DNA from 4 places in the Mesobacillus jeotgali genome. Region 1 is predicted to be linked to each of the others. Evidence: riboswitches for the same ligand, from Rfam matches in the RefSeq annotation. Region 1 holds a riboswitch; each other region holds the start of a gene.
The links. Region 1 has a riboswitch for thiamine pyrophosphate ahead of FOF60_RS07110 (ABC transporter substrate-binding protein). Riboswitches for the same ligand answer to the same signal wherever they lie in the genome.

Region 2: linked by a shared signal. The riboswitch ahead of tenA (thiaminase II) and the one ahead of FOF60_RS07110 (ABC transporter substrate-binding protein) in region 1 are both predicted to bind thiamine pyrophosphate.
Region 3: linked by a shared signal. The riboswitch ahead of FOF60_RS14645 (YkoF family thiamine/hydroxymethylpyrimidine-binding protein) and the one ahead of FOF60_RS07110 (ABC transporter substrate-binding protein) in region 1 are both predicted to bind thiamine pyrophosphate.
Region 4: linked by a shared signal. The riboswitch ahead of thiT (energy-coupled thiamine transporter ThiT) and the one ahead of FOF60_RS07110 (ABC transporter substrate-binding protein) in region 1 are both predicted to bind thiamine pyrophosphate.

What each region holds. Positions count from the first base shown of each region.
Region 1 covers NZ_CP109811.1:1,436,029-1,443,455, reverse strand. The annotation lists gene FOF60_RS07140 (YfhE family protein) at 1-29, opposite strand, end outside; gene FOF60_RS07135 (hypothetical protein) at 204-776, shown strand; gene FOF60_RS07130 (TatD family hydrolase) at 841-1,617, opposite strand; gene FOF60_RS07125 (ABC transporter ATP-binding protein) at 1,604-2,365, opposite strand; gene FOF60_RS07120 (ABC transporter permease) at 2,362-3,123, opposite strand; gene FOF60_RS07115 (thiamine-binding protein) at 3,120-3,413, opposite strand; gene FOF60_RS07110 (ABC transporter substrate-binding protein) at 3,416-4,417, opposite strand; TPP riboswitch at 4,544-4,651, opposite strand; gene FOF60_RS07105 (DUF2515 domain-containing protein) at 4,725-5,912, opposite strand; partial or broken gene FOF60_RS07100 (manganese catalase family protein) at 6,060-6,914, shown strand; gene FOF60_RS07095 (LAGLIDADG family homing endonuclease) at 7,223-7,427, shown strand, end outside.
Region 2 covers NZ_CP109811.1:2,338,441-2,345,867, reverse strand. The annotation lists gene qoxB (cytochrome aa3 quinol oxidase subunit I) at 1-1,321, shown strand, start outside; gene qoxC (cytochrome aa3 quinol oxidase subunit III) at 1,311-1,916, shown strand; gene qoxD (cytochrome aa3 quinol oxidase subunit IV) at 1,918-2,217, shown strand; gene FOF60_RS11930 (hypothetical protein) at 2,479-2,694, opposite strand; TPP riboswitch at 2,868-2,977, shown strand; gene tenA (thiaminase II) at 3,057-3,728, shown strand; gene FOF60_RS11920 (DUF2935 domain-containing protein) at 3,812-4,624, opposite strand; gene FOF60_RS11915 (hypothetical protein) at 4,764-5,243, shown strand; gene FOF60_RS11910 (hypothetical protein) at 5,326-5,466, shown strand; gene FOF60_RS11905 (TraB/GumN family protein) at 6,287-7,427, opposite strand, start outside.
Region 3 covers NZ_CP109811.1:2,862,035-2,869,461, reverse strand. The annotation lists gene FOF60_RS14655 (ABC transporter ATP-binding protein) at 1-1,365, opposite strand, end outside; gene FOF60_RS14650 (ECF transporter S component) at 1,349-1,945, opposite strand; gene FOF60_RS14645 (YkoF family thiamine/hydroxymethylpyrimidine-binding protein) at 1,945-2,547, opposite strand; TPP riboswitch at 2,651-2,749, opposite strand; gene FOF60_RS14640 (hypothetical protein) at 3,358-3,546, shown strand; gene FOF60_RS14635 (hypothetical protein) at 3,721-3,963, shown strand; gene FOF60_RS14630 (hypothetical protein) at 4,033-4,188, opposite strand; gene FOF60_RS14625 (hypothetical protein) at 4,369-4,800, shown strand; gene fdhF (formate dehydrogenase subunit alpha) at 5,088-7,427, shown strand, end outside.
Region 4 covers NZ_CP109811.1:1,146,323-1,153,749, forward strand. The annotation lists gene FOF60_RS05715 (dicarboxylate/amino acid:cation symporter) at 1-882, shown strand, start outside; gene FOF60_RS05720 (histidine kinase N-terminal domain-containing protein) at 935-2,065, opposite strand; TPP riboswitch at 2,324-2,430, shown strand; gene thiT (energy-coupled thiamine transporter ThiT) at 2,540-3,136, shown strand; gene FOF60_RS05730 (FeoA family protein) at 3,404-3,628, shown strand; gene feoB (ferrous iron transport protein B) at 3,628-5,637, shown strand; gene FOF60_RS05740 (FeoB-associated Cys-rich membrane protein) at 5,659-5,820, shown strand; gene FOF60_RS05745 (helix-turn-helix transcriptional regulator) at 6,005-6,469, shown strand; gene FOF60_RS05750 (universal stress protein) at 6,532-7,050, opposite strand; gene FOF60_RS05755 (hypothetical protein) at 7,201-7,395, shown strand.

The DNA of each region.
Region 1 (7,427 bases):
CCTTTGTTGGGAGCTTTATTCTTATTCATTTAATGATCCCTCCTGAGTTCGAATTAGATGATTTCCATCTATTATTTTTCTACCCTGCGGATACAGCAGTAAACAAAACCGATAGAAATGGTAACATTTCCAAGGGATCCTCCTTAAAAACACAGGAATGGTTTGTCCTCGCCTTACATATGATGGTGAAAAGGAGGCTTGCCATGATTATTTTTAATGCTTATATTCTTTTTAGCCTCGCCGTTACACTTCTGCTTTCCATTATGCTTGTGCTTCGCAACAAAAATCGATTGACAGGCATGAATGGAATGATCATTTCAATGTATCTCGGCATGAATATAGGATTGACTAGTGGGGTTTTATTTGGAACTATTTTTCGTGGTGATTTATTTCATTCTACTATTCTATCAATGCTCATAGGGGCAGCAGCCGGCACTATAATGGGGGCTTTAGTCAGTGCTGCTGCAGCATTTGAAGGTCTTATGTCTGGTATTATGGGCGGGATGATGGGGGCGATGCTTGGAGAAATGCTGCTGCCTGAGAAATCGCTGATCTTGATCAATATCTTCCTGACGGTATCACTTGCCGCCCTATTCCTTTTTAAGATACTTCCGAAAACTGAGTCATCCATTATTTCAAAAAAATATATTATAAAACCAGTCCTTATTTTTACATTGTTTATCTTTTACCTGTATTTAGGAAGTCTCCTTTGGGATGACTGGATAAATGACTTACATTTAATCAAAGACCAAGAACAGCACCTGCATCATTCTTGATTCTGTCAATAGCAATTGTTCTGAAAACACGAAAGGATAGGAGCCGCCTATCCTTTCATTGAAGTTATATTTTATAGAAATTTTTCACCTGGTTGTACAAACTGTTGTAAACATCTTCAACCTTGACCTTCTTAATGGCTGCAATTTGCCGGACCACCTGGTGAACCATTGAAGGCTGAGTCAGCTTGTCTTGAAAGATCCCTTCAAATGGCCAAGGTCCATCTGTTTCTGCCATGGTCATATGTAATGGATAAAACTCTGCAACCTCTCTGGTTTCGATCTCGTATAAAATATCTGGAGTGAATGATATAAAATACTCGTTCTCCACCATTCTCTCCATTGTTTTTTTATCCCCTTTAAACCAATGAAAATGAGCCTTCCTTACATTATGTTTTTCCAACAGGTCACATACTGCAGATGCATCATCATAAATTGCATGAAGGATGATCGGTTTATCCAGCTTCTTGGCCAAAACAATAAATTGCTCTAAAACCTCCAAATAACCCCGATAAGGAAACCTGCTGCCTTTTTCCTTCTTCCGGAGGTAATAAGGCAGTCCAACTTCACCGACAGCGACCATTTTTTCCTGATTTGTTTCAATCCAATTTAACAGTTCCGCCACTTCATTATCGGTCGGCAGAGGCTGTTCGGGATGGAAGCCAAAAGAGGGATAAATATTTGGGTGTTGGTCAGCCAATTTTAGGTTTTCTTTGCTGGATAAAAGGTTCATTGAGACTGTTATCATACCTTCTACCTTATTTTCTGCTAACGTTTTGATAATTTGATTTTGATTTTTTTGGGTATATTTATCAAAATGAATATGAGCATCAAACACTTTCATGCAACCCGCCTGCCTTCAAATCGTCGTATATTTCCCTTTTCAGCTCGAGAAACTCGTTTTCCATAAGCAATGTGTCTGTTCGCGGCCTCTTAAAAGATACTTTAATCTCACGAATGATTTTAGCTGGCCTAGGAGATAAGAGATAGATCCGATCAGATAAAAAAATAGCCTCTTCAATGTTGTGGGTAATAAACAAAACTGATTTCCGCTTCGCTTCCCAGATTGATAACAACCACTTTTGCATATCAAATCGGGTGAATTCATCCAGTGCCGAAAATGGCTCATCAAGCAGCAATACAGATTTTGGACTTAGTAATGCTCTTAAAAATGCGACCCTTTGTTTCATCCCACCTGAAAGTTGATGGGGATAAGCATCTTGATAGTATGTTAGGTTTATTTTCTTTAACCAATTTTGAGCCTCACGTTTATCAGGCTTCTGGAACAATTCCTGGCCAAGCAAAATGTTATCAGTTACCGTCCTCCAGGGTAAAAGCGAATTCTGCTGGGGCATATATGCTATATTCCCTGTTTCCCCATTAATTTTCCGGTCATCAAGAAACAGCATGCCTTCCTCAGGTTCAAGTAAGCCGCCTATACATTGAAAAATAGTGCTTTTACCACTTCCAGAAGGTCCAATAATGGAAACAAATTCTCCCTCTTTAACATAAAGGGAGAGATCATCAAGCACCACTCCTGTGTCTTTGAAGGATTTGCTGACGTTTTCAAGTCTGATTTTCACTTCCATCATTCCTCACCTTTGACCTTCCATTTAATCAAATTCTTTTCTATCATCACAATTACACTATAGAGCAGCATGCTGAAAAAGATAATAATAAAAATGGCAATAAATACACGGTCTGTCCTGAAGGATGAAGAAGATAGTGTCATGAAAACGCCAATCCCCTTCTCCGCTCCCAGCCATTCTGAAATAACCGCACCCATGACGCTATAAGTCGCTGCTATTTTCAATCCTGAGAAAAGAGGGGGCAGTGCATTAGGAAGCTCAAGCTTCGCAAATGTCAGAAATCGTGTAGCGCCTGACATCCTCATGTAATGGAGAAGTTCTCTCGGAACATTGCTGAAACCATCCAATGAGGCAATAGTGACCGGGAAAAAACAAACTAAAATGATGATGAGCAATTTAGGCAAAAAGCCGAAACCAAACCAAATGACCAACAGAGGAGCCAAAACGATAATCGGTACATTTTGCGATAGAATCAACAATGGATACAATGCGTTTCTCATAGAAGGTATCAAGTGGAGTATCATGGCAATCAAAAATCCGATCATTGATCCCAGTAAAAGCCCGGTAATCGCCAATGTCAGGGTTGCTCCTATGTCCGGCAAAAATAAAGGATAACTCCCTGCCGCTTCCTTGAAGATGACAGAAGGGGCAGGCAGCAGCCATGCCGGTATTTCCTGTACACGAGTGATCATTTCCCAAAACAAGAAGAAAAGGAGGAGAACCAAAAATGGCCGCCATCCTTTATTCCATAATGTATTCATTGCCGATATTTCTCCGTCAGCCTGCCCATCGTAATTCCATCTGGCTGATATAAGACTTTCACCTGGGAAATGACATTCGGAGCTCCAAGTTCAATCATTTTCTTGTTCATCTCGGCTATCACCGCTAACAGATGCTCCAGTTCACCCTCCATCGTTGTTTCCAGCGGATGGACTTCATAATTTACACCGGACCGATCAATGATTTTGATTGCCTCATCCACCAATTCAATGACCTCCTCTGCAGAAGAAGCTTTAGGTATGATTTGTACACTTACTAACGCTGTTGCCATCATTAGTTCCTCCCTTCTGGTAAAAATTCATTGGTAAAGGCTTTTTCAGCTTCTAATTCCTTCTCTAGAAGGTTATTCTCAAACATCCACTCACTGTAATTCTGCCAAACCTCCAGCTTTTGCTCACCCCAGCGTTCAGCGTCATCCTGGTATCTAGGGGATAGCCATTCCTGACTCCTCTTCACCAGTTCTTCATCCAAATCAGGTACCGCCTTAATCAGAATTTCTGCACTGTCAGCTGGGTGCTCAATTGCAAATTCATATCCCTCTGTAAGTGCGGCCATGAATTCTTTGACTGTTTCGGGATCATCTTTGATCATTTTTTCATTTGTGGTAATAACCGGTGTATAGTAGTCAAGCTTCTTTGAAAAATCTGTTAAATAAACCATATTGATTGATTCATTACGAATTTCCGCCTCAACTCCTGTCCAACCATAATAAATCCAGGCGAAATCAATGTCACGATTTACCGCTGTAAAAAAGTCAGAGTCTCCCATATTCACAACCTTCACTTTCTCGACATCTGCATTTTCTTGCTTCATCAATGAATTGATGACAGCTTTTTCAATTGGCGATCCCCAGCCGCCATAGGTTTTACCTTCAAAGTCCTTTGGTGAAACTATATTTTTAGCCTTCGGTGAGGCAAATCCTGATGTATTATGCTGAAGAACAGCTGCCAGTGAAACAAGCGGAATCCCCTGGATTCTAGCCTGCGTAATTCCTTCCTGGTAACTTACTCCGAATTCCGATTTTCCAGAAGCGACAAGCTGGTCTGCTCCCGCTTCACCCGGAAGGATTATCTTTACGTCCAAACCATGATTCTTGAAATAGCCTTTTTCTTTTGCCACATAAATTCCCGTGTGATTTGTATTCGGCGTCCAATCAAGGACAATTGACACCTTCTTCAATTTGTCTTCTTTCTCCCCTGATGACTGACTTGAAGAACAGGCAGCCAGGCCCCAGACTAACAAAAAAGCAGAAAACAAGATTAATAATTTCTTCATGTACTTCCCCTCTTCTCTATTTGTTTGACAATGGAGGCGGAAAAGGAGGCTAAGGTGATGTTAGTAAAATAAAAAATGCGCTCAGGGAATCCCAAGCGCATGAAAAAATCCATAATAAACGAAAAACGTCTATCAGAAGATGTTCCCTACGCTGGTACTAGCCAGATCAGGTTAAAGGGTCAGCATCTATGGACACTTTCTCAGCCGGCACTACCGGCTCCCCTACATTTCCTATTCTCCAATTGTCATCTCTACTATATAGAATGTTTTATGATTCGTCTAGAAAAATAAACCATTTTTTTAACCTCTAATCAAGAATTGAAATAATCTTCTTCGCAAAAGCGACAAGTTCCAGCTTTTCGAGTGTCTGACAGTATTCATATTCTATATTTCCAATCGAAGGTTCCTCTATTTCTTCCAGAAACTCCAATACTTTAAAATCACCGAACCAGTCTCCAGGTTCTGCTTCAGGTTGATTACTGTTTTTCCAGACATTCTGGAGTTTTGGGCTGTAGATTCTTCTTGCCCCTGGTTTTACTTTGCATGAACTGAGTTTAATTTGATATTTAAGTCCAGGGATTCCTTCATGCACATCGTTGAAGATATGGGGCCAGTAATCTTTTCTTGAGCCTGTATGGGGGTTTGCCATGGCCCACTCTTCCACTTTTTTCAATACCTCCTTATCAAAAAGGATCGCATACAACCTTTTTCCTAATTGGATTCGTTCATGCAATGATTGAAACTGATTCACTGTCTGTCCAGCCAGTTTAGTCACACCATAGTCATTGTAGGGAAATAGAATTTGATTGAAGGACAAAAAATCCTGTATCTCAAACTCCAGGGTATTGAATACATCCTTGATATAGTTTTGGTTTTGGATAACTCTATTTTCAATATAGTTCTGTTCATTAATAATCAGGCCTATTGTCAGCAGGGATGAATCAGACGATTCCCAATAATAATTCCATATCGTCTCAATAAAGATCGAAACATTAAAGTGGGGGAGCAGCGTGAATAACGGTTTTTTCCTATTAAGACTTTCTTCATAAAGCAGCAGCTGAGGAAAAGCATCCTGGAAGATCAGCCAATTGCCTCGTTCAAGAAATGAGAAAAACGAGCTTTTTTCTTTTTTGGATAATAACCTTGTTAGCAGCTCTGCTTTTAAATCTGTCATGCTCCAGCCGCCATTCCTGGAGACCATATGGGCCAGGAACGCCCACTGGATTTCCGGGTGCTTTTTATAAAAATCCAGATAGGCTTTGGTTCTAGTTATATTGTTTTTATTTAGTTCCTTGGTCTTCAACTTTATCTCTTGTATGATTTTTCTCTCTTCTTCTAAGGGGTTCTTAGTCAAACTCTTTTTTTGCCTTTTTTGCAAATTTTCATGAATCACTTCAATAGGCGACTTTACTTTTCTATTAAAAAAGAATATTGTCCCTTCCCCCTTATTCTGGATTCGGATTAAATCATCACAACAAATAAGTTCCTTTTTCATTCTATTTCTTTCTAATTAAATAAATGAGCTAATCACAAAAGAAATGCAGTTGGAAATCTCCCCTCAGTTTACAGGTCCAAGTTCCTTAAACTTAAATAGCCCATATCATAACAGTGGAGTGTGAATTTTGTTTGGGGGAGGAATAAGATGTTTTATCACGTAAAATAATTACAGTATCAAGCAAAACCGGAAAGGCCAGACCCTGTCTATGCTAAAAAGCTGCAGGAAGTTATTGGTGGACAATTCGGGGAAATCTCGGTTGCCATGCAATATTTATTCCAGGGTTGGAATACCCGCGGTGATGGGAAATATCGGGATCTCTTAATGGATACCGGAACAGAAGAGCTGACCCATATTGAAATGCTTTCTACCATGGTCGCCAGGCTTTTAGATGGTGCACCTGTTGGCGCACAAGAGGAAGCCGCAAAGGATCCTGTAATGAAAGCGATCTTAGGAGGCATGAACCCACAGCATGTCATCGTATCAGGTTTGGGCGCCATGCCGGCTGACAGTGTGGGAAACCGTTGGACTGCTGATTACATCATCGCCAGCGGCAATCTCCTCGCAGACTTCAGGGCTAACCTGAATGCTGAGTCCCAGGGCAGGCTTCAGGTAGCAAGACTATATTATGAAACGACAGATCGCGGCGTAAGAGATATGCTTTCCTGGCTGCTGGCAAGAGACACGATGCATCAAAATCAGTGGATCGCAGCCATAAAGGAATTGGAAGCAAAGGAAAATGTAGTAGTGCCAAGCACCTTCCCGAAACACCTGGAAAAACAGGAAGTTTCCTACGTGCTGTTTAACCTTTCAGAGGGAGACGAAAGTGCTGCGGGCAGATGGGCAAGCGGAACCAGCATGGACGGCCTCGGCACATTCCAGTACGTCCAAAATCCTGCACCATTTGGACCAAAGCCTAAACTTAAACCAGCACCGCCTTATATTTTTAACACACCTCCTGCTGTTTTGCGAACTGAACAGATACCGCCAAACTTGATGTGAGAAATACAAAGACAAAAAAGCTTCAACCCTTAAGAAAAGGATTGAAGCTTTTTAGTATGATTCCTACTGGGTTCGAACCAGCGACCTCTACCCTGTCAAAGCGAATGAAGCGAGATCCAGATTATTAAATATGATAGGTTAGACCATTATTATTTGAAAAACGTTTATATTATAATGGTTTCCTGATTTTAAAATAATATAGGTTAGACCTAATATATCGAATGGCACCAATTTGGCACCAACATAAAACCCCTTAAGGAACTTATGACAAGCTTCTAAAAAAATCGTACTTAGGGGAATAATAAATAATGATAAGAAAATTTTTATTAGATGAAAATTTCTTTGGTAAAATTACAACAGAGGAAAAAGCTTATTGGCTTGGATTTATTTTAGCTGACGGAAGTGTAAGCAAGGAAAATCGTAGAAATTGTATAACACTTAGTCTATCAAGAAAGGATAAAGAACACCTTTATAAATTTAAAAAAAGTATTAAAGCTACATATGACATCAAGG
Region 2 (7,427 bases), 900 kb from region 1:
GATGCCGATGTTCACTTGGACATCTTTCATCACATCAATCATTATCGTAGCCAGCTTCCCTATTTTTACAGTAGCACTGGCATTGATGACTTTTGACCGCACGTTCGGTACTCACTTCTTTACCATCTCCGGCGGCGGTATGGATATGCTCTGGGCGAACCTGTTCTGGCTATGGGGACACCCTGAAGTTTATATCGTAGTTCTGCCAGCATTCGGTATGCTGTCAGATATTATCTCGACTTTTGCACGTAAAACTTTGTATGGCTATAAATCAATGGTCATCTCAATCGTGATGATTTCTGTGCTAAGTATGCTCGTTTGGGTTCACCACTTTTTCACAATGGGCAACAGCGCCGGCGTGAACTCATTCTTCTCGATCACGACAATGGCAATTGCCATCCCGACCGGGGTTAAGGTTTTCAACTGGCTGTTCACGATGAGAAAAGGCCGGATTAAGTTTACAACTGCCATGCTCTGGGCATTGGCGTTCGTTCCTAACTTTGTTATCGGCGGTGTTACTGGTGTCATGCTGGCGATGGCTGCAGCAGACTATCAGTATCACAACACATTATTCCTGGTGGCACACTTCCACTATGTATTGATTCCGGGCGTTGTGTTCCCGATCTTTGCCGGTCTTTACTTCTGGTGGCCAAAAATGTTTGGCTATATGCTTAATGAGAAAATCGGCAAATGGCACTTCTGGCTGTTCGTTGTTGGGTTCAACGTAACGTTCATGCCAATGTTCTTCCTTGGACTTGACGGTGCGGTCCGCCGCGCGTACACTTACTCAGCTGAAACTGGGTTTGGTCCATTAATGATGATTTCTGCTGTTGGTTCAGTAATTCTTGCGGCAGGCTTTGCGGCTCTTGTGTACAACATCTACTGGAGCGCACGTAACGCTGAACGTAATATCGGCAATGACCCATGGGATGCAAGAACACTTGAGTGGGCTACTGCAACACCTGTACAGCATTATAACTTTGCTTCACTGCCAGAGGTTACGAAGCTTGATGCATTCTGGCACATGAAAAAGAACAATGAACTTCGGCCGCTTGCTGAAGATGAGATTGAAGAAATCCACTTGCCAAGCAATACATGGATTCCAATTTATATGGGTGTCGTATTTGGAATTTCTGGATTCCTGCTTGTGTTCGAGTGGACGATTGCAGCCGGAGTTGCCGCTCTAGGTATTCTTGCTGGTCTTGCCTTCCGTTCATTTGATTATGATGAAGGTTTCCATGTCCACAAGGATGAAATCTTTGAGACAGAAAGCAAATGGAGAAAAGGCGCGAACAAAGGAGTGAAGAACCATGTCAGCTAAAGTCAATGCAGCTTTACCGCTTGAATACCAGACAGAACAAAATAGGATGAATATCCTCGGCTTCTGGGTCTTCCTTGGAGCAGAAATCGTGCTGTTCGCTACCCTTTTCGGAGTGTATGGAGTGCTCGGTGAAAGATATGCAGGCGGTCCTACACAAAAAGATATTTTTATTGTAAGAGATGTCATGATCCAGACTTTCCTGCTGCTGACAAGCAGTTTTACAATGGGAATCTCGATCTTCGAAATGCGCAGAAGCAATATTAAAGGCATGCTGATGTGGCTCGTATTCACATTATTGCTGGGCGGCGGCTTCCTGTTCATGGAGGTTCGCGAGTTTATCCATTATGTCCATGAAGGTGCTACGATGCAGACAAGTGCGTTCCTATCCAGCTTCTTCGTTCTGCTTGGAACACACGGTTTGCACGTTACAATCGGGATTGGCTGGGCTATCCTGCTGATCATCCAGATATTGCAGCGAGGATTAACACCTGTTACAGCCCGCAAAGCATTTATCTTCGGACTGTACTGGCACTTCCTTGACGTCGTCTGGATCTTCATCTTCACATTTGTTTATTTACAAGGGTTGGTGATGTAAAATGGATAAGCATTCTAAAGGCTTCCCAATCAGTCATGTCATCGGATTCTTCATGTCACTAGTCCTGACATTCGGAGCAGCATGGATTGCCCTTCAGAGCTCACTCTCAATGAAGGCAGTCATGTGGATCATCGGAACACTGGCAGTTATCCAGGCCGGAATCCAGCTATACATGTTCATGCACATCAATGAAGGCGATGATAAAGTAACCAATAATATCAATATCATTTATTCAGCTTTTATCGCAGTTGTCATAGTTGCAGGATCCATCTGGGTCATGACTTCTGGACACTCGCATTAAAATGAAATGAAACCAGGCATCCTCTCAGGGGTGACCTGGTTTTTTTGTGGGCTCATTTTGAATAATTGATGCTGATTCAGACAATTTTCGGTTGAGGCAGCTGGATTTTGTCCGAACATGCTCTTACTTCGGACAATCTTTGCTTGGGCCAACGAGATTTTGTCCGAACATGCCCCTACTTCGGACAACTTTTGCTTAGGCGGCCGGGATTTTGTCCCAACCTTACTCTACTTCAAACAACCTTCACTTTTCATTAATGAACTAAATTTTAGCCATCTCGCCTTTGCGTCCTTTGATTAAACGCAATCGTGGCAGTTTGCCTTCTTTCTTGAATAGTGAGAACATCGCGAAGTTAAATGCTGCCAGAAACAGTGATAATACTGCATGCTGGAATCCGTGTGACATCAATGCCAGGAATCCGCTTACAAGACAATACAATCCAACGATTAAATAAAAATACATAAGAAGTTTTCCCACTTCTCATTCCCCCACTTTTTCGTATGTAATTTTAATATTAACAGAATTTATAAACAAATGTCACATAATGTTCACAATTAGCACCAAATTTTTTCACAATTTATTTTTCCTTAATAGCTTGACTCTTCAACAGCCAAGCTATTATGATTACAGATGAAATCTAAATATCCGTATTTTACCACTAGGGGTGCCTTTGATTTAAGGCTGAGATTAAAGTGAAACTTTGAGACCCTTGGAACCTGATCTGGTTTATACCAGCGTAGGAAAGTGGAATTTGGGACATTTTTTGTTGTGCCAATAAAACCACTTTCTTTGGAAAGTGGTTTTTTTATTGGGCTAAACAGGAAGAGGAGGAGATTTTTATGAAGAGTTTTACTGAGGAGTTAAAGAGACAGGCTGATCCAATCTGGCGGGCAAATTTTGATCACCCATTTGTACAGGGAATTGCAAATGGTAATTTAGCAATGGAATCCTTTCGCTATTATGTTTTACAGGATTCCTATTACCTTTCCCATTTTGCCAGGATACAGGCAATCGCAGCGTCAAGAGCAGCTGATTTGTTCACCACTTCGAGAATGGCAGCCCATTCCATGGGGACTTATGAGGCTGAACTTGGTTTGCATGAAAATTTTCTAAAGCAACTGGAAGTAACAAAACAAGAACTAGCGGAGTTTAACCCCTCTCCTACTGCCTATGCTTACACTTCCCATCTTTATCGAGTTGCTGCTTCAGGAAGCCTGGCTGAAATCATCGCAGCCATCCTACCATGCTACTGGATTTACCATGAAATTGGACAATTGTTTAAGGGATCCACCCCCAATGTCCAAATTTATCAAGAATGGATTGCAGCATATGGAGGAGAATGGTTCAGTGAACTTGTAAATGAGCAGCTAAACAGGCTTGATCAGCTTGCAGTGGAAGCGTCAAATATAGAAAAAGAAAAAATGAAACTGCATTTTATCATAAGCAGCCAGTATGAATTCATGTTTTGGGACATGGCATACAATCAAGAAAAATGGCCTATTGAATTGTAAAAGCGAACATAAAAAACAACGGGATCCTTCCCGTTGTTTTAATTCAGGGTGCAAACAGGTCACTTCATGCTGTTGTTTTTTGCCTAAAAGGAAGGCTTCGACAAGGAGCAATTGCCGACTTGTGCCTGCAGCCTTGGTTCATAGTAGCTTAAACTGGCAAGAAAGTAACAGGTTTCTGGAAAGTGATGCTCCAGAAAGCGGAGATTTGTTTTATTCAAAAGTGTATTGGCCTTATACTTTTCCACCATCTTTCTAATATAATGATCCATTTCCAGCGTCGTCTTTCCTACTTCATAGATGAATTCCTGCTGACGGGCAAAGCCTGGCTGTTTTACCCGAAGATAATTTTTCAAATGGTGATTCTGGACAATGTAAAGCTGAAATCTTCGTTTGTACTCCTGCGTTACTATGTTGGCTTCGACTTCAATTGGATCGAGGAGATTTTCAAAAAGTACCGCGTGGCCAAGCTGGTCTTCAAGCCAAAGGTCCATCACCTGTGTAACGGACAACCGTACTGGTTCTTGGCCTTGTACCAGATAGCTCAATATCCGTAAATACTCCTGATTTTCACTTAATGTACCGTTTAAATAGGTTGGTGACAAGTTAAGGTTAACTTTGTTATCAATTCGTAATGATTGCAGTGTACCTTCAAAATCATAATAGCTTTTAGCAACCTGCCATGCTTTTCTTGAAAAATCAATCATTTGACTGTCCTGGTAGCCTGTTTGACGAGGAATCGACTGTAACTCGCCTAAAAGTTCGCCATATAACCGTATAAATTGCCTCGCAATTTCCACATACTCCGATTCATTTGGAGACAAACCGTCCCTGACAAAATAAGCGTGATCCTGCAGCATTTCAATCCAAAATGAATGTTCATCCCAAAGAGAAATCATCCCTTTACCCCCTCCTTTTCCTTCTTATACTTACTGTTCAAAAGAGTAAGAAATGATGATCGATAGAAATTTTTAATATCATTCATCTTTTATCCTGATGTGGAGATACTAAAAAAATCAATTCCAAAAGGAGTTGCTTATGAAGAATTTAAAACTTTACATATTTCTAATGGCTGTCCTGCCCTGGCTGTCGCTGCCTCTTCTTGGTAAACAAACGTTCAGGAAGTTCCTGCCCGGTACATTGTTCATGGGAATTTATCTAATGTTTGAAGGAAGGCTGGCTGAAAAAAGAAAGTGGTGGTGGTTTCCGTTTAAAATTAAACCAAACGTATTAGCTGAAATGCCCCTAATCTGGGGACCATTTTTCATAGGGTCATTTTGGATCATGAAATACACCTATAAAAAATTTAACCTTTATTTATTGGTCAATATCCTAATTGATTCACTGTTCACTTATTATGGACTGAACATCTTCAAGAAAGTTGGCTATGTCTCATTGGTACGCTTAACAAAATTCCAACTTTCGATAGTGTTTTTATTTAAAACCCTAGTTTTATATGGATTCCAGGTTTTTTATGACAAAGTAATACGAGGACAATCAGATATCACCAATCAATAATTTTTTGTTAAATGAAGATAATAATAAGGCTTTATTAGATACATTGAAGGAAAGTGAGCTGAAAAGAATGGCGAGACAAGGTATGAGCAACAAAGATCAAACAAGGGAACAAATTGAAAAGCATGATAAAAGAAATGATATCGAACTGGGCTCAGAGTTTCAGGTCGGAAATACGAAATCGCAGAGTCAGAAAAAAAGCGGCAAACAAGTAAATAAAAAGTAAAATAAAGACGTCCAGATGATCTGGGCGTCTTTTCTGCATAATACAAGTTTCTGCCTTCATAAAATTTCTAATATACCTTTTTAAAAATTGTTCCTAATTTAAGTTTTACACCCATAGTCAACGGGAACGAAGGTAATAAGAATGAATGAAGGAGGTGCTGAAGGTGAGTTTATTGTACAGCAAGGCAATGGAAGCTTTTAAACAGGATGCAAAACGACAGAATGATTTCCAAAAGAACTCGAAAAGAAAGAAGAAAAAGTAAGCATTCACCATAGTTGTACATTCACCTTCTAGTCATCCCACATTTGAGGATGATTTTTTTTTTGCTGTGTTAGCTGTTTAAATTCGTACTTCTGATAACCCAGAGGATCAAGCTGATGATTGCAGTAAAAACGAAAGTTGAAAACATCAAAAGGATTGGGATTTCACCTATAAAAGAAGCGTTATTGGTTAAAAACATGTTGTTAAAGTAAGCAAAAAACAGGATGCCTATTATGTATAGGAAATGAATTAGGATTGAAATAGACAAAGCAGGTTTTAAAACGTTCACAGTATCACTCCATTGTAAAATCTTTCCCTTTTTATATTCCATTTTATGTAACAGAGTTCCTCCTTTTTCGCCAAATTTCTTCTTATATTTCTTTTATTTTAGAAAAAAAGGCTGTTTTACCATTGGGTGGTGCTTTACAAAGAAGATTCCGCGTTCAGATCATTAAAGTTCTCGTCAGGAGGACTTTTGAGCATACCTTGTGTAAAACAGGCGAAGTTTATAAAAAAAACATAAAAAAAGAACGAAATCTAAATGATTTCGTTCATATCCCTATAAGTTCTCGATAAAGACCCTGATCACGTCAGCGCCGCCAATGAAGGTTCCGAGCGAGCTCCCCAGATTGGCAAGTACAACAATCAGCAAGATTCGGCTGACTTTGTTCCGCCAGAATCCTTTTAAACTAAAAATATCCTCTGATAGTGTCTCAAAGTCCTTTACGTTAGGCCTCCGGATATAAGCCTGTGCCAATCCGGCAAACCAGCCTGCGGCAAGCAAAGGGTTCAATGAAGTTATCGGGGCTGCTATAAAAGCTGTCAAAATGGTCAATGGGTGCCCCATTGCGATTGCTGCTCCCAGGGCGGAAAGGCTGCCATTCCATAAGATCCAGCTGACAGTTTGGGCGAAACCGGCAGTTGGGTTAGCTAAAAACGTATAGACGATAATAGCCAGGATCAAGATAGGAATGCTCCAGCCAATGACCTTTGGCCAATTCGATTTCGGCGGAATTGCCCGTAGTTTATTTAGATCATGATCTTTTTTTATCTCTTCTTTAATTCCAGGTACGTGTGCTGCACCCAAGACAGCGACGATTTTTTCTCCAGGTGCTTCCTTGATTTTCTGAGCTAAATACTGGTCACGCTCGTCAATCAATGGCTTCTTCAAACGCGGAAATGTCTCAGTGAATTCATTCAGCATTGCGTTGATTGTATCCTGTTCCTTCAGCTTTTCGAGCTCTTCCTCTGAAATGCTGTCCCTGCTGAAGATGCTGGTTATGATTTGGCTTAACAATATTGCCTTTCCCTTTAAGCCAAGGTTACCCCATATTCGTGAAAAAGTTATCTGGATATTACGGTCTGCAAGCACAAGTTTTGCTCCGACTTCCTTTGCAGATTCTATTCCCTGGATCATTTCTTGCCCTGCTTTGATACCAAGCTCCTTCGCCATCCGGTTTTGGAATGAAGAAATAGCGAGATTCATTAGTAAAAGAGAAGCGCGTTTTTCCTTGATGACCTGGATGATATCCATCTCCTGCCACTTTGAACCTTCGGTAATCGTCTGGTAACGCTGCTCGTCCAATTCAACACAGACAGAATCAGGTCTCTCAGCTTCAATTACCTCCTTCACCTGCTCAGCGCTGTGCTTTGAAACATGTGCAGTTCCAATCAGTATGTATTCCTTGCCATTCATTTCA
Region 3 (7,427 bases), 1.4 Mb from region 1:
CAGCATGACAGCCACACTCAGTCGCCTTTTTTGTCCCTGGCTCAATGAGAATGGGTGACTGTTAACGTGGTCAGCCATGCGAAGGGTTCTCAAAATATCTCTATTCTTATATCTTTGAGCCGTATGCTCTTTCGATTGAAGACTGTAATTTATTTCTTCCATCACGGAATCAGTAATAAATTGATGCTCAGGATTTTGAAACACATATCCGAGCCTGCTCCACTTTTGTTCCTCAGGCCAGTCTTCTAAAGAGTGACCTTGAAATTTTATGTCACCTCGTGATGGAATCAACCCGGCCAAACATTTTGAAAAAGTAGTCTTCCCGGATCCGTTTGAACCGGCTATTGCAATAATTTCACCACCATTAATCGATATAGAAATATCCTCGATTAATACATGATTCTCTTTCGAATAACTGACATCCTTCACTTCGAAAATGGCTGGAGAAGGATTCGGTTTTTGCTCGCGGCCATCCGTTTTTAAGAAATTCACTGTTTTCCCTAAATCTATACTATTTTCAATCAGTTCATCAATCGTCATAGGCAGGAAGGAGGACATTAGCAATCCAGCCTCCCGAAGCTTCAACCCTGCGTCAATAGAGCGGGGTAACCAAATCCCTTCACTTGCCAGTTCTTTTGCAAAATGATTAAAACAAACATCAGGCGGACCATTAAAAAACAGTTCACCCGCAGAATTCAATATGATGCAGCGATCCATCACTTCGAGCCAATGATCCAGGTTATGCTCGATAACTAGGATGCTAAACGAGTGCTCATTCTTTAATCTTTTTAACGTTTGGACCAATTCGAACCCTGAGGCGGGGTCCAGATTGGCAGTAGGTTCATCAAGTATTAATAACTCAGGTTCCATTGCCAGTGCACATGCAATCGCAAGCTTTTGCTTTTGCCCGCCAGAGAGTGAGTGGATCAGCCTGTGTTTAAAGTGCCTTATGTCTACTAAGTCTAGGGCATAATCTATTCTTTCTTTCATTTCCGATCTAGGAAATTGAATATTCTCTAAAACAAAAGCTAATTCTTCCTCGACAGTCAGCATGCAAAACTGAGAATCAGGATCCTGCATGACCAACCCGACTTTTTGATTTATCTTTCCGGACTCGAAGGAGGATAATTCCTTTCCTCTGAATTTTATGCTGCCGCTCATTATTCCATCAACAGACGCTGGATATAGATTATTCATACAGTATGCGAGTGTGCTCTTACCTGAACCGCTTGGACCCAGTACAAGAATGTTCTCATTTTCATTAATATCAAAAGTGATATTCTTTAAAATATCATCCTGATCCTCCTCAAATCGGAACGTTACGTTTGACACTTCAAGAAATGGAAGACTAGGCTGAGATATCATTGTTCTGCTTTGCCTTTCTGGCTTCCTTTCCAAGCGGGAAGCTATTCAACGCTCCTGTTTTAGCGAGGCTGTCGCTTATGTATTTACCTAGAAGACCCGCTAAGATTGCACCGCTAATAAGCCTGACGACAAACATGGCTGTTACATAACCAGGTGATAGAGCGGAGAAGCCGCCTAAAAAATAGCCCCATGCGAAGCTGGTGAGGGAAGACCCCATTCCTGCTGCTACAAGAACCCATGTAGAATAGTTCTTCCATTTGGTTGCCGCAAATGCGGCTTCTGCACCCAGTCCCTGGATAATACCGGCCAGGATCAGACGCGGACCAATAGCATTTCCAAGCATGACCTCGATTGTTGCTGCGATTGTTTCTGATAACACCGCTGCTCCAGGCTTCCTGATGATGTAGGCAGCTATGATGGAAACGATGAACCAGATCCCGAAGATCAAGTCATAGCCGATTAGTCCGAACATGCCTACAAGCACATTGCCGAGCTGTAAGAACAGGAGGTAGATTACGCCAAAAACAACTGCCAATACGGATAAAACTACAACCTCTCGAAGTTTCCAGTTTGCGAGCATTATCGTCCCTCCTTACGGGAAGGGCTGTTGGCGGACATGGTCACCGTCATAACAATATGTGAAGAATCACTGTTCCTGGCACCATCAAAAGCGTTTTCCATCCCGGTAAAAACCTTATTGGCGTCGCCGTCCAATCTTGAAGCATAATGAACTCCTCCGCTAAAGACTCCTTGTTGATCAACCGTTTTTATTTGATCCATGATTACATTCATATATCCGGGGATTCCCAAAGGATAGAGAGCAAACTGGGCTGCGACCTCCTGGTTGATTTTTTGAGAACGCTCCTCATTCATTAAATATGAATCTTCCGCCATAAAAGCATCCCCTGCACTGTCACCAGGACATCCATTTGAAAACGTGGCATTCAGGACCACATGACCTCCACCGATTGAAGCGTTCAGGAATATCGCTTTAACTACATCAAAAACATGTTCAGAACGTCCCCGGACACATGTGCTGACATCATCTGTCTTCATCCATACCTTTGATGTATCAACTTCCTTCAATGCAGAGAGAATAATGTCCACAAACCTGTCTGACATTGGGGAAATCGTAAACGTGGCCCCTGTAATCTCACTTGTACCGCAAAAAATTTCATTCATACCATTACATCTCCTTTGTTCACTTGATAAAAAACAAAAAACTGCATCCAGCGTGGTGGATGCAGTTGAATTCTATCGTCAGATAAAAAAAGAGATATAACGAAGAGCTTCGCCTGCACTTCCCCACGCTGGTATTATCCAGATCGGGTAATAAGGGTCAGAACAAAGTTCTTCTCAGCCAAAAGCTCCCCTAGTGCAAAAACCTATGCAGTTGTTGTTTTCAAAATCATCTTAATGTAAATAGGCTGTATTGTAAATGGCTAATTTTAAAAATTTGTATCATTCCGAATGGTTTCCAAAAACTTTTCTTTGGCAATAGCTCCCCAGAGTACCGAGGTCCATATTCAGCAACAGTTCCATTTCGCCTAGATCTTTTTTCGAAACGACAGGGTCACTTAAAGACCATTTAACAGTATAAACGAAATAGTAATCTTTGATTTGGCGAAATATAACGACCGAGTTTGGAAAAACGTCAAACTGCGCTTTAATATTATATCTCTTTGTGTAGGACCAATTTGTAAGCTTCATAGAAAATCTCCATGTCATTCAAATTTTAATAGGGCAACTGGGAAAAGCTCAAACAGTCATGTAACCCTAAATAATTCCCTCGTTAAAAACAAATCTTGATATAAATTACCCTGGAAGAGGATAGGAAAAACAACATAGTGTTGTAAGGTGATAGATTATGTTAAAATAAAGGGCGTTGCGGCTTAGTTAGCGACATATATCTACATACTATCAAACTGCTAGCAAATTGATGAATTGTATTTTTTTACATAGAATTAAAGGATTTGGAGGGAAATCTGTTCCATGAATGAGGCCCAGAGAATTCAATTGAATGTGAGAGTATCGAAGGAAACATCTGATAAACTAGATGAGATTGTCGAATATTATCAAGAGAATACAAAAATCGGCAGGATATACAAAGGCGATGTATTAACAGATATAATAGAAAAATCATATGAAATCATGCAAAAGCAAAAGAAGTTGAATAGATAAATCGGACTGAGTTCAAATATTAATTGTCCATGAAAAAAGATGTATGGGTAAATTAGACTATGCCAAATTGTCAAGGTTCAAATATGGCGAATTAGTGAACAAAACAGTTGCGTTAATCAATAATTAGTCGTATTATTTAAATAATCTGATAATACGATAAGGTGGTTTTTGATTATGATGCGAATGGCAATTGCAGGTGTAGCCGGCTTTGTCCTTGTGTTCATTGAGTCATATATTGTAATGGTATTCAAACAGTATGAGACGATTGAGTTCGGGGGGATGGCCCCGTTTGTCAGTGTCTGGTCGATGAACTTTTTCCTCGTTTTCTCGATCCTGACTCATATTAAATTTTGGTATGAAGAAAGAGAAGCACAGCGGGAAGAAGATGCAGCGGAAAGGGACCGGTTCATTAGTTAAAGCACTTTATGTAAATGTTTGCGTTACTGACCCTAAATAGGAAGAGAAAGGCGATTTGCCTTTCTCTTTTTATTTTGCTTTATTTTGATCTGTATCGATGCTGTCTCGTTCAGCCTCTTCAGCTGCTATCCTTAATTCCTGAAAAAATAACTGGTCATTGCAAACCATACTATGCTGTTCATTTTCCTCATTGAAATGTTTATGGTTATTTTGTTTTTGCTCCATTTTCTCATCCTCCTGCCTTTGTTTAGTACTGTGTATATTACTTCTTCCCTTATCAGAAAGATTCATGCCTCGGGTACCGTCGTTGTAAGTATTTACTAACGATTTTAAATCATGCAAAACGGATTCATTAACTTTCGCTTACAGTGGGAAACTATCTCTACTTTACTAATGGAGGGAAGCGTGGATATAGTGAAATCTGTTTACCAATTTGATGATGACCAGCAGTTTCTTAAAATTGATTTTCTGTTGGGAAGTGAACAATCTTCCTGGCGTACTTATGTTTTTGGTGAGAATTGGAATGATATCATCAGTTCTGCATCGGTCCTTTCCGAAACTATGGCCGACAGTATTGAATATGCTTTTGAAATCCTTGGCATCCGTGGCAGAATTGCAATCCTGGAAGCACCCAAACCTGGAGATTCACTAACAGAAGTAATTGATGTTTCTTTATTCCATCTGCAGGCATTGCTTTTTGCTTCAGCAATCATTGTTGTTGGAGATTATGGTGAACTAGAGAATTTTGGTTTTATAAAAGAAAAGTCAACCAATGGAAAGACACTGTATATTCTTTCCTCTGATGAAGCAGGAAATGATGCTTGCCGCTTTTTATAGTGAATATACTCAAAGCCTTTACCTTAATCAGGTAGGGCTTTTATTTTTGTCCAATATGTTAGACCCGAGCATACTCACGGCACAATAAGTGAAAAACGTAAAAATTCAGACTTGTTCTTAAGTTCTTGTTGGAGTAAAAAAATTATCTTAAAATGATGGATCTTTATTCCTTTTTGGTTCCAGTTACAAAGCAAGTTTCAAAAAACTCTATTAAAAGTGGTTAAAGTCATTCTTGGTTTGGGTAGTGAGAAAGAGAGCGATTTCTATACAGAAAGGAAGATGAGGTCTTGTCTGGCAAAATAAATGTAACAATCAACGGTGCTGACGTCGCGGCTAAAGAAAATCAAACAATCCTTCAATACCTTTCAGATAGCTCGATTGAAGTGCCAAGTGTATGCTATCATCCAAGCCTTGGCCCGATCGAGACTTGTGACACTTGTATTGTAGAAGTGAACGGAGAAATGGTCAGGTCTTGTTCGACAATCATGAAGGATGGGGATACAATCGACACCGTGGCGCCGGATGTTAAAAAGGCGCAAACAATGGCGATGGACAAGATCCTATTCAACCATGAATTGTACTGTACAGTCTGTGACTACAATAATGGGATGTGCGAGGTACATAACACAGTAAAAGAAATGAAAATCAATCATCAGAGCATCCCATTTGATCAAAAGCCATATGAAAAAGATGAATCAAACCCTTTTTATCGTTATGATCCTGACCAATGTATTTTGTGCGGGAGGTGTGTGGAAGCCTGTCAGGATGTACAGGTAACCGAGACGCTGAGAATCGATTGGGAACGTGAACGCCCACGTGTCATTTGGGATAATGATGTACCAATCAATGAATCCTCCTGTGTTTCTTGTGGTCATTGTTCAACGGTATGTCCATGTAATGCAATGATGGAAAAAGGAATGGAAGGCGAAGCCGGCTTTTTAACAGGAATCGCAAAAGATACTTTGCGGCCGATGATTGAAATTACCAAGAATGTCGAGACAGGTTACGGTTCCATCCTGGCGATTTCCGATATGGAAGCCGCTATGCGCGAATCCAGAATCAAGAAAACGAAGACTGTTTGCACATACTGCGGAGTGGGATGCAGTTTTGATGTGTGGACGAAGGGACGAGAAATCCTGAAGGTCGAGCCGCAGGTTGAAGCTCCAGCCAACGGAATTTCTACATGTATAAAAGGGAAATTCGGTTGGGATTTCGTTAACAGCGAGGAGCGCCTGACCAAGCCGCTGATTCGTGAAGGAGACAGCTTCAGGGAAGCGGGGTGGGATGAGGCGCTGAATCTTATCTCCAGAAAATTTACAGAAATCAAGAATGAGTATGGTCCTGACTCTCTTGGCTTCATAACTTCGTCTAAATGTACGAATGAAGAATCATATCTAATGCAAAAACTGGCAAGGTCTGTAATTGGCACTAATAATGTAGACAATTGCTCCCGATATTGCCAAACACCTGCTACTGTAGGTTTGTTCAGAACAGTTGGACATGGTGGCGATGCTGGATCAATTACTGATATTGCGATGGCGGATTTGGTCATCATCGTCGGGTCTAATACAGCAGAAGCACATCCCGTCCTTGCAACCAGGGTGAAACGCGCCCAAAAACTGAATGGACAAAAAGTGATTGTCGCAGACCTTCGTGAACATGAAATGGCTGATCGTGCTGATATGTTCGTAAGGCCTAAGGCAGGCAGTGACCTTGTCTGGATTTCCGCTGTCACTAAATACATTATCGACCAGGGCTGGGCTGATGAAGAATTTCTGAACAATAAAGTCAATGGACTTTCGGAATACGTCGACAGTCTTAAAGGATTCACTTTGGAATATGCAGAAAAAACAACTGGGCTATCAAAAGATACGCTGATTGAGATTGCTGAGAGCATTCATAAAGCAAAAAGCGTTTGTGCTCTATGGGCAATGGGAGTTACACAGCATATTGGCGGAAGCGACACCAGTACAGCGATTTCGAACCTATTGCTGATTACTGGAAATTACGGCCGTCCAGGAACAGGTGCATATCCACTGCGAGGACATAATAATGTCCAGGGCGCAGGTGATTTTGGCAGCAGCCCGGACTCGCTGCCGGGTTATCAGAAGGTAACCGATGAAGCAGCCCGCATGAAGTTTGAGCAGGCATGGGGAACCAGGCTGCCTGCTGAGCCAGGGATCAATAACCATGACATGGTTGAAGGTATGCATAATGAAACACTTAAAGCCCTTTACATCAAGGGTGAAGAGATGGGCCTTGTGGATTCAAATATCAACCACGTCCAAGCCGGCTATGAGAAGCTTGACTTCTTTGTAGTCCAAGATGTGTTTTTCTCCAGGACTGCGCAATTTGCAGACGTTGTTTTGCCAGCAAGCCCGAGCTTTGAAAAAGAAGGCACGTTTACGAATACCGAGCGAAGGATTCAGCGTTTGTATCAGGTTTTCGAGCCAGTTGGTGAATCGAAACCTGATTGGCAGATTCTGATTGAAGTCGCCAACCGCCTTGGTGCAGGATGGACATATGAGCATCCTTCTGAAATCATGGCGGAAGCGGCAAATCTTATGCCGATATACTCTGGGGTGACGTATGAACGCCTTGAAGGGTACAAGAGCCTTCAATGGCCG
Region 4 (7,427 bases), 290 kb from region 1:
CTTATTCCGGCAAATCCATTTGAAGCACTGACAACCGGAAATATGCTTCAGGTAATTATTTTGGCGATTTTCATCGGTATTGCGTTAACGGCACTTGGTGACAAAACAAAAGGTATTCTGAATCTGGTACAACAGGGAAATGAGATCATGATGTATCTGGTCGGCCTTGTCATGAAGTTTGCTCCGTACGGAACTTTTGGGTTGATCGCAACCGCTATCGGAAGCCAGGGAATCGATGCCATCAAGGCCATGGGAGTATACATGCTAGTCGTTGTTCTGGCTCTAGTTGTCCATGCGTTCATCACTTATGGTTCTGGTGTATATTTTCTCGGAAAGAAAAACCCATTTTGGTTCTTCAAGCAATTCTCTCCTGCTATGGGAGTAGCCTTCAGTACATCGAGCAGTAATGCCACACTGCCGGTATCAATGGAAACAGCTCAGAAGAACCTGCGTGTCCCTGAATCTGTCAGCAGCTTCGTTCAGCCTCTCGGAGCGACGATCAACATGGACGGTACCGCGATCATGCAGGGTGTAGCTACCGTATTCATCGCACAGGTATACGGTGCCGACCTTACAATGGCAGAGCTTTTGACTGTCGTCTTGACTGCCGTGCTTGCAAGTATAGGGACGGCAGGTGTTCCAGGTGTTGGTTTGATCATGCTGGCCATGGTCCTCCAATCTGTAGGTCTGCCTGTTGAAGGAATCGGCCTCATTCTCGGGATTGACCGTTTGCTTGATATGGCTCGCACCGCTGTCAACATTACAGGAGATGCAGCTTGTGCGGTCATCGTCTCTGAAACTGAGAAAAAGCATCAAGTAAGACCGGAGAAAAGCAAAGTTAAAAATATGGCAGACAACCGCTCTCTTGAATATTTAGATTAAAGTAGAAGAGACCCCGCCTTTGCCGGCGGGGTCTTCTTGTTCAGGTTATATGTCAGATTTCGATTCTTGTCAAAGGCAGCAGCATAATGAAAGACGTCTTGTCAGGTTCTGATGAACAGGCAAGTATGCCTTTATGCTTTTCGATTATTTCCCTGCAGACGAACAACCCAAGTCCGGTTCCAAGTGTTTTGGTCGTGACGAATGGCTCAAAGATGGTTTTTAGCAAATGGTCGGGTATGATTGGCCCATTATTCGAAATTTCTATTTTGATATGGGTATCATTCACGAAAAATCCTTTGATTTCAATCTGTGGGTCATCACGGTATTGGCTCAATACGTCAATGGCATTAAAGATGATGTTGATGAGGACCTGCCTGATTTCATCAGCATAGCCGTACAAATCCATATCCTCTGCTACCTCTTTGATCACGCGGACATTCGTGTCAAGGATGCTGGGATATAGGAAATTTAAAACCTCATCAATCATTTTATTTAAAGAGAAATGTGTCTTTTCTTTTCCAATCAGCTCTTTTTTTGACAGCAGCAAGAATTGTGAAATTCGGAAATTCAGCTGCTCAAGCTCGCTTGAGATGATATCGAGATACTTCATATCTTGGTGTTCAGATCTCAAGAGCTGGATGAAGCCCTGAATAGAAGTCAACGGATTGCGGAATTCATGGATGAAGCTAGACGTCATTTGCCCAAGCAATGTCAGCCTGTCTTTATGCGTTGAATCGATGAACTGGTTCTTTTCCTCGATAATCTTGTTTTTCTGTTCATTATAATAGGATACAGCGTAATATAAAAAGGTATCGAAACAGTAATTGATCGAGTTGATGGCCTCTTGCATTTCTGTCCATTCCATATTCATTTTATGAAGATGTTTATATAAAACGGAGCGTCCGGAATTGACATTATAGACAAAATCGCCAATGTTAATGTCAGCACGAACCCGTTCTTCTCCGACCATGAAAGCAAGCTCCTGAATATGTTCTTCCAATTCTTCGCTTGTCCTAGAAAACACCGAGAGAATGACTGCATACATTCTCTCAGCGTTCTTGCTTATTTTCTCTTTATATGGATCATCTTCTGAGACGATTATTTTTTCCGTCCAGTCAGCTATCAGGTTTTCTTTTTCACTAGTCAGGAAGCTAAGCAATCGGTTATCCGTAATTGGCAGCATTTCATTAAGTCCCCCAGTTTTTCATTTCGGTATTAAAGATTCGAGGAAAAACCCGAAATCCCTTTGTCGAATATTAAGAACATGCGCTGAATCACGTCGAATAGCTAAAATCGTGACAAAAGACCGACTTTTTTAGCAACAATGAAAGAGTTTTGTCTATTGTTCCATCGACATTAATTGGGAAGTGCAGAGTCTGCTGACAGGTTCTACTTGTTATTGAATGGCAGAAGTAGTATATTCATAGTGTAGAAACTAAATAATAACCACAAGGGGAGCTGCGTAAAGTAGCTGAGAGTGAGCGGCCGAGTTCTTACCCTTTGAACCTGTTAGTTAATGCTAGCGAAGGAATGTGGATGCGATAGGAAAGCAATCTTGGGAATCCTATATCGATCCCCACGATTGCTTTTTTTGTTTCTGAAGCAGAAAAGGCGTGGTAGAAACGGACCTCATTCTGAAAAGAAGGAGGAACATAACATGAAACAAAAACAAACTCTCTTTTTAGTGGAAATAGCCGTATTTTCCGCACTGGCTTATTTGCTTGATTTATTTTCCGGATTTTTATTTTCAAGAATCTGGCCCCAGGGAGGATCAGTGTCGATTGCGATGGTGCCTGTATTCCTGATGGCGTTCCGCTGGGGAATAAAAGGCGGCGCAATAACCGGGCTGCTGCTCGGACTTTTGCAATTCATCCTTGGCTTCTCGCAAATATACCACCCTGTACAGGGATTCATTGATTATGTGGTTGCATTTACTGTACTGGGAGCTGCCGGTATTTTTGCGAGGCAGATCAAGGAAAATATCCAGAATGGAAATAAGACAAAGTGGATTGGTTTGATCATCGCCGGTACCTTTATTGGAAGCTTGCTTCGCTTTATCGCTCATTTCTTTTCGGGCTGGATCTTTTTTGGAGTCTGGGCGCCAGAAGGACAGCCAGCGTGGCTTTATTCAATAATCTATAACGGTACCTATATGATTCCGAGCATGATCTTAAGTGCCATTATCATTATTCTGGTCATCGGCTACGCACCATCGAGAATGGTTAAGTCGACACCTGTAAGCAATAAAATGTAGCAGATGGGGGAGCTGAAAAGCTCTCCTATTTTTTATGCGCACTTTATACCTATAAGGGTATATGATGAAAATGAAGTGATTGTGGGTGAAAATATTGTCAATTATATGGAGTTTGCAATAAATATACGTTGCAAGCGTAATCTTAGTGATTTATGTCACAGTGTATCTCGCCGTCAACTGGTTAAATAAAGATAATCATTCTCATTTAGAAAAAAGAATCATCAAAGAGTTTTATCATAACTATTAAACTAAAAAAAGGTGATGGCTATGCTGGGAAAATTAAAGACTGGTGAAAAAGGCCGGATCATGAATATTGCAAGTGCTGACAAATTTGTCAGAAGAAGATTGCTTGATTTGGGAATAGCAGAAGGCTCTGAAGTGTGCGTAAAATGCATACTGCCTTTTGGCGGCCCAGTCATGGTTGAATCCTGCGGGCAATGCATCGGTATCCGCCGCAAAGAAGCCCTAAGGATTGAAGTGGAGCGAGTATGATGAATATTGCGCTCATTGGCAATCCAAACACTGGAAAAACATCATTGTTTAATAACTTAACAGGTTCCTATGAATATGTCGGCAACTGGAGCGGGGTAACGGTCGAAAAGAAAGTTGGATTACTTAAAAATGGCAGGGACCAGCTTATTGACCTTCCCGGGGTGTATACCCTCAATCCACTTTCTAAAGATGAAGGTGTTGTAACGAATTTCTTCCTGAATGAACCATTCGAAAAACTTCTCAATATCCTGGACGCTTCTCAGTTAAGGCGCAATCTCCACCTTACTATGCAGCTGTTGGAATACGGTGCACCTGTCATTATTGGCTTAAACATGCTGGATGTGGCTAAAAACCGTGGTATTGACATTGATATTGCTAAACTGTCTCAATCATTGGGCGTGGCAGTAGCACCTGTTGTTGCCAGGTCAGGAAAAGGGTGTAATGAACTTGCAGAGCTGGTGACTGGCGGAGTTATTGGTATCGGGAAGTCGAATCTCATTTATTATGGAAAAGCGATTGAAGCGGGCATCCTGGAGCTTGAGAACAAACTGGCCGGAAAGACGCAACACCCGGTTCGATGGCTTGCACTTCAGCTGTTTGAAGGCAATCCCTATGTGAAAAGCTATTTAGAAACTATTTTGCCATCGGGTGAGATTGACACCTTGGTTAACCATGTTTCTATTTCTGAACAGCAAAACTTGGGCAGCAAACAAGCGCTTGACCAGATCATCCATCGAAAACGCAGTGAAGCGATTGATAAAATAGTAACAGAGGCAGCCACCTCAACGGAAAATAAAAAGATTCCATTGACAGAGAAGGTTGACATGCTCGTAACGAATAAATTCCTGGGAATCCCGATTTTTCTTGTACTGATGTACATGATGTTCATGCTTACCTTTGACTGGCTTGGCTTCCCGCTGTCAGACGCATTGGAATCTTTCCTGTCCGGACCAGTAACATCGGGAATCACAGCAGCACTGTCTGCAGCCGGTGCTTCATCATTCATCCAGGACCTGGTTCTTGATGGAATTGTAGCCGGGGTAGGGGGAGTCCTCGTCTTCGTGCCGCAAATCTTCATTTTGTTCTTCTTCATATCCTTGCTGGAGGATTCAGGGTATATGGCCCGTGTCGCGCTGGTTATGGACCGATTGATGGAATCCGTCGGTTTGAACGGAAAGGCATTCATTCCGATGATGATTGGATTTGGCTGTAATGTACCTGGCATCATGGCAGCAAGGACCATTGAGACACCGAAGGAAAGGCTGATGACCATACTGTTGACGCCGCTTATGTCATGCTCGGCGCGGCTGCCTGTTTACGCCTTGTTTGTCGGAGCGTTTTTTGTAGAATATAAAGCAACTGTTGTTCTGAGTTTGTATGTGTTGGGGGTAGTGCTCGCCCTTTTGCTGGCAAAGGTATTCTCGAAAACTCTATTGAAAGGTGAAACTTCAGTATTCGTCATTGAACTTCCGCCATACAGGCTGCCACAGGCGAGAGCACTTTGGAGAAGCACATGGGATAAAGGCAAGGGATTCGTTAAAAAGGCAGGAACATTTATTTTTGCCGGGTCCGTCTTGATCTGGCTGCTTGCCTATGCTGGACCGGAAGGCGTAAATGTAAGCATGGATGATAGCTATTTAGCGGTTCTTGGAGGTATTTTTGCACCGTTATTTGCCCCTATAGGCTTTGGGACTTGGCAGGCCAGTGCATCACTTTTCACCGGTTTCCTGGCAAAAGAAGCTATTATTTCAACGATGAACATCATTTACTTTGTACCTGATGAAGCGAGTTTGCAAGGCTTGCTTGCTGCTCATTACACACCATTAGCTGCATATAGCTTCATGGCATTTATCCTGTTATACGTTCCTTGCCTTGCAACTGTAGCAACCATTTATAAGGAAACTGCTTCCAAACGCTGGACAGCTTTTTCAATCACTTATGCTCTGGTTATCGCATACGCATTGTCTCTGGTTATTTATCAAGGCGGTAAGTTGTTAGGACTAACCTAAACCTTGAGGGAGGAAGGATCTATGATCGCAAACATTTTAATCGGCGGAGCCATATTCGGATATGCCGGCTGGGCCTTCTATCGATTCATCAAGAAATCAAAGGAAGGAAAATGTGCTGCCTGCTCCATCCAAAGCTCATGCTCAACCAACTGCAGTGTCATTAAGGAAGAACAAATAAAATAATTCAATCGGGATGCAGTCATCTGCATTCCTTTTTAAAAGGATTTTTTCAAAAACTGTAATGCCTTAATTAACGAATGTAAAAATGAATTACCGCATCAATACTGTGGGTAAAATAAAAAGTATTTTTAATTCCAACTAATTTGGTGTAAAATTACACCAAAAGCATTTCAAAGGAATGAAGCGGATGACCAGGGATGAAATCATAAGCAGGGTATCGGAAAAAATAAGAGTACTGCGAGCAGAAGTTGGTTACACACAGGATAAAATGGCTGATATTATCGGAATCTCCAAAAAGACGCTTGTCCAGATTGAAAAGGGCAGGGCTCAAGCCGGCTGGTCGACAGTCGTGGCCATAGCAGCTCTTTTCAGGGAAACAGAGACTATCCAGTTTTTGTTCGGCAATGAACCACTAGAGGTACTTGAAACCATTGCCCATGAAGGTACAGATTATCGTAAAGAAAAAACATTAGGCGGCAAAGTCTGGTGGCGCGAAGTATCAAGGGTTGGCGGATTTGTCATGCAGCAGAACATCCTTAGCCAGCATTACAGGATTTTGGATCAAGATGATTTCCGGATATTCAGCAGCTTTGAAGAAAAAGAGACAATGGAGCGGTTAGAAGAAATTGCAGCTGAAGCATTGAAGGGATAAAACAAGCGAACTGATGAAAAAAGCAGCCGGGTAGTGGCTTTACACCCCGGCTGCTTTTGATTTTATTTAGCGATAAGTACATGGCAGTGAGCGTTATTGGCAACCTTTTGGCTTACTCCACCAAGAAGCTTGCGCTTGATGCCTTCTTTTCCGGACTGGCCAATGATGATCAAATCAGCCTCTACGTCCTTTGCGTACTCCACAATACTCTCGGATGGGCTTCCTTCCAGGATGGAGTATTCAGTGTCGATGTGAAGCGCATCAAGTTCAGCTTTTGCGTTATTGAAGGCTTGTTCAGAGCTGTGGGTTATGATTGAATGCTCAGATTTATCAAGTGCACCTTGCTCCATAGCCAGTGGAGGGACCTGGATGCCATCTGCCGGAAAGTTGTTGATGGGCAGATGCTCAATGGGACGCTCAGTCGTTTCAACCAGTTCACTCTTGACTTCCTCTTCATAAACATGCCCTACATATAATTTGACCCCATCTTTTTCAATAGTGAACTCCTTTGCCAGCTGAAGGGCTTTTTTGCTGCCTTCAGAATCGTCGTAAGCGAGAACCACTTTTTTTATTCCAGCCATATAGATCAACCTCCAAGATTAGTTCTTCTTACAGTTCAATACCCATTTTTAAAATAGAACTAACCGACCAAATAATTTCCATATACCCTCAAAATTTCTCAAAACGTGGCGAACCTTGTTGTAAAGCTTTTCAAATTACAGGAGAAGGGAGTGGCTGGTGTGTTATCTCATTCTCAAAAGCCGATTCATCCGACAATACGGAAATGCATGCAGCACCTGGATGTCATTCAAGCAGATGATAAAACCAAGCAAATCGTCTATATGTATATGGAAACACTTCTCCGTGAAATTAATATGGCAGCTGTCAGCGAGCAGGAACCAGTAGAATCACAGATTCATAATTAGTAAGAACAACTGATGCTTATTTCAAAAAACTA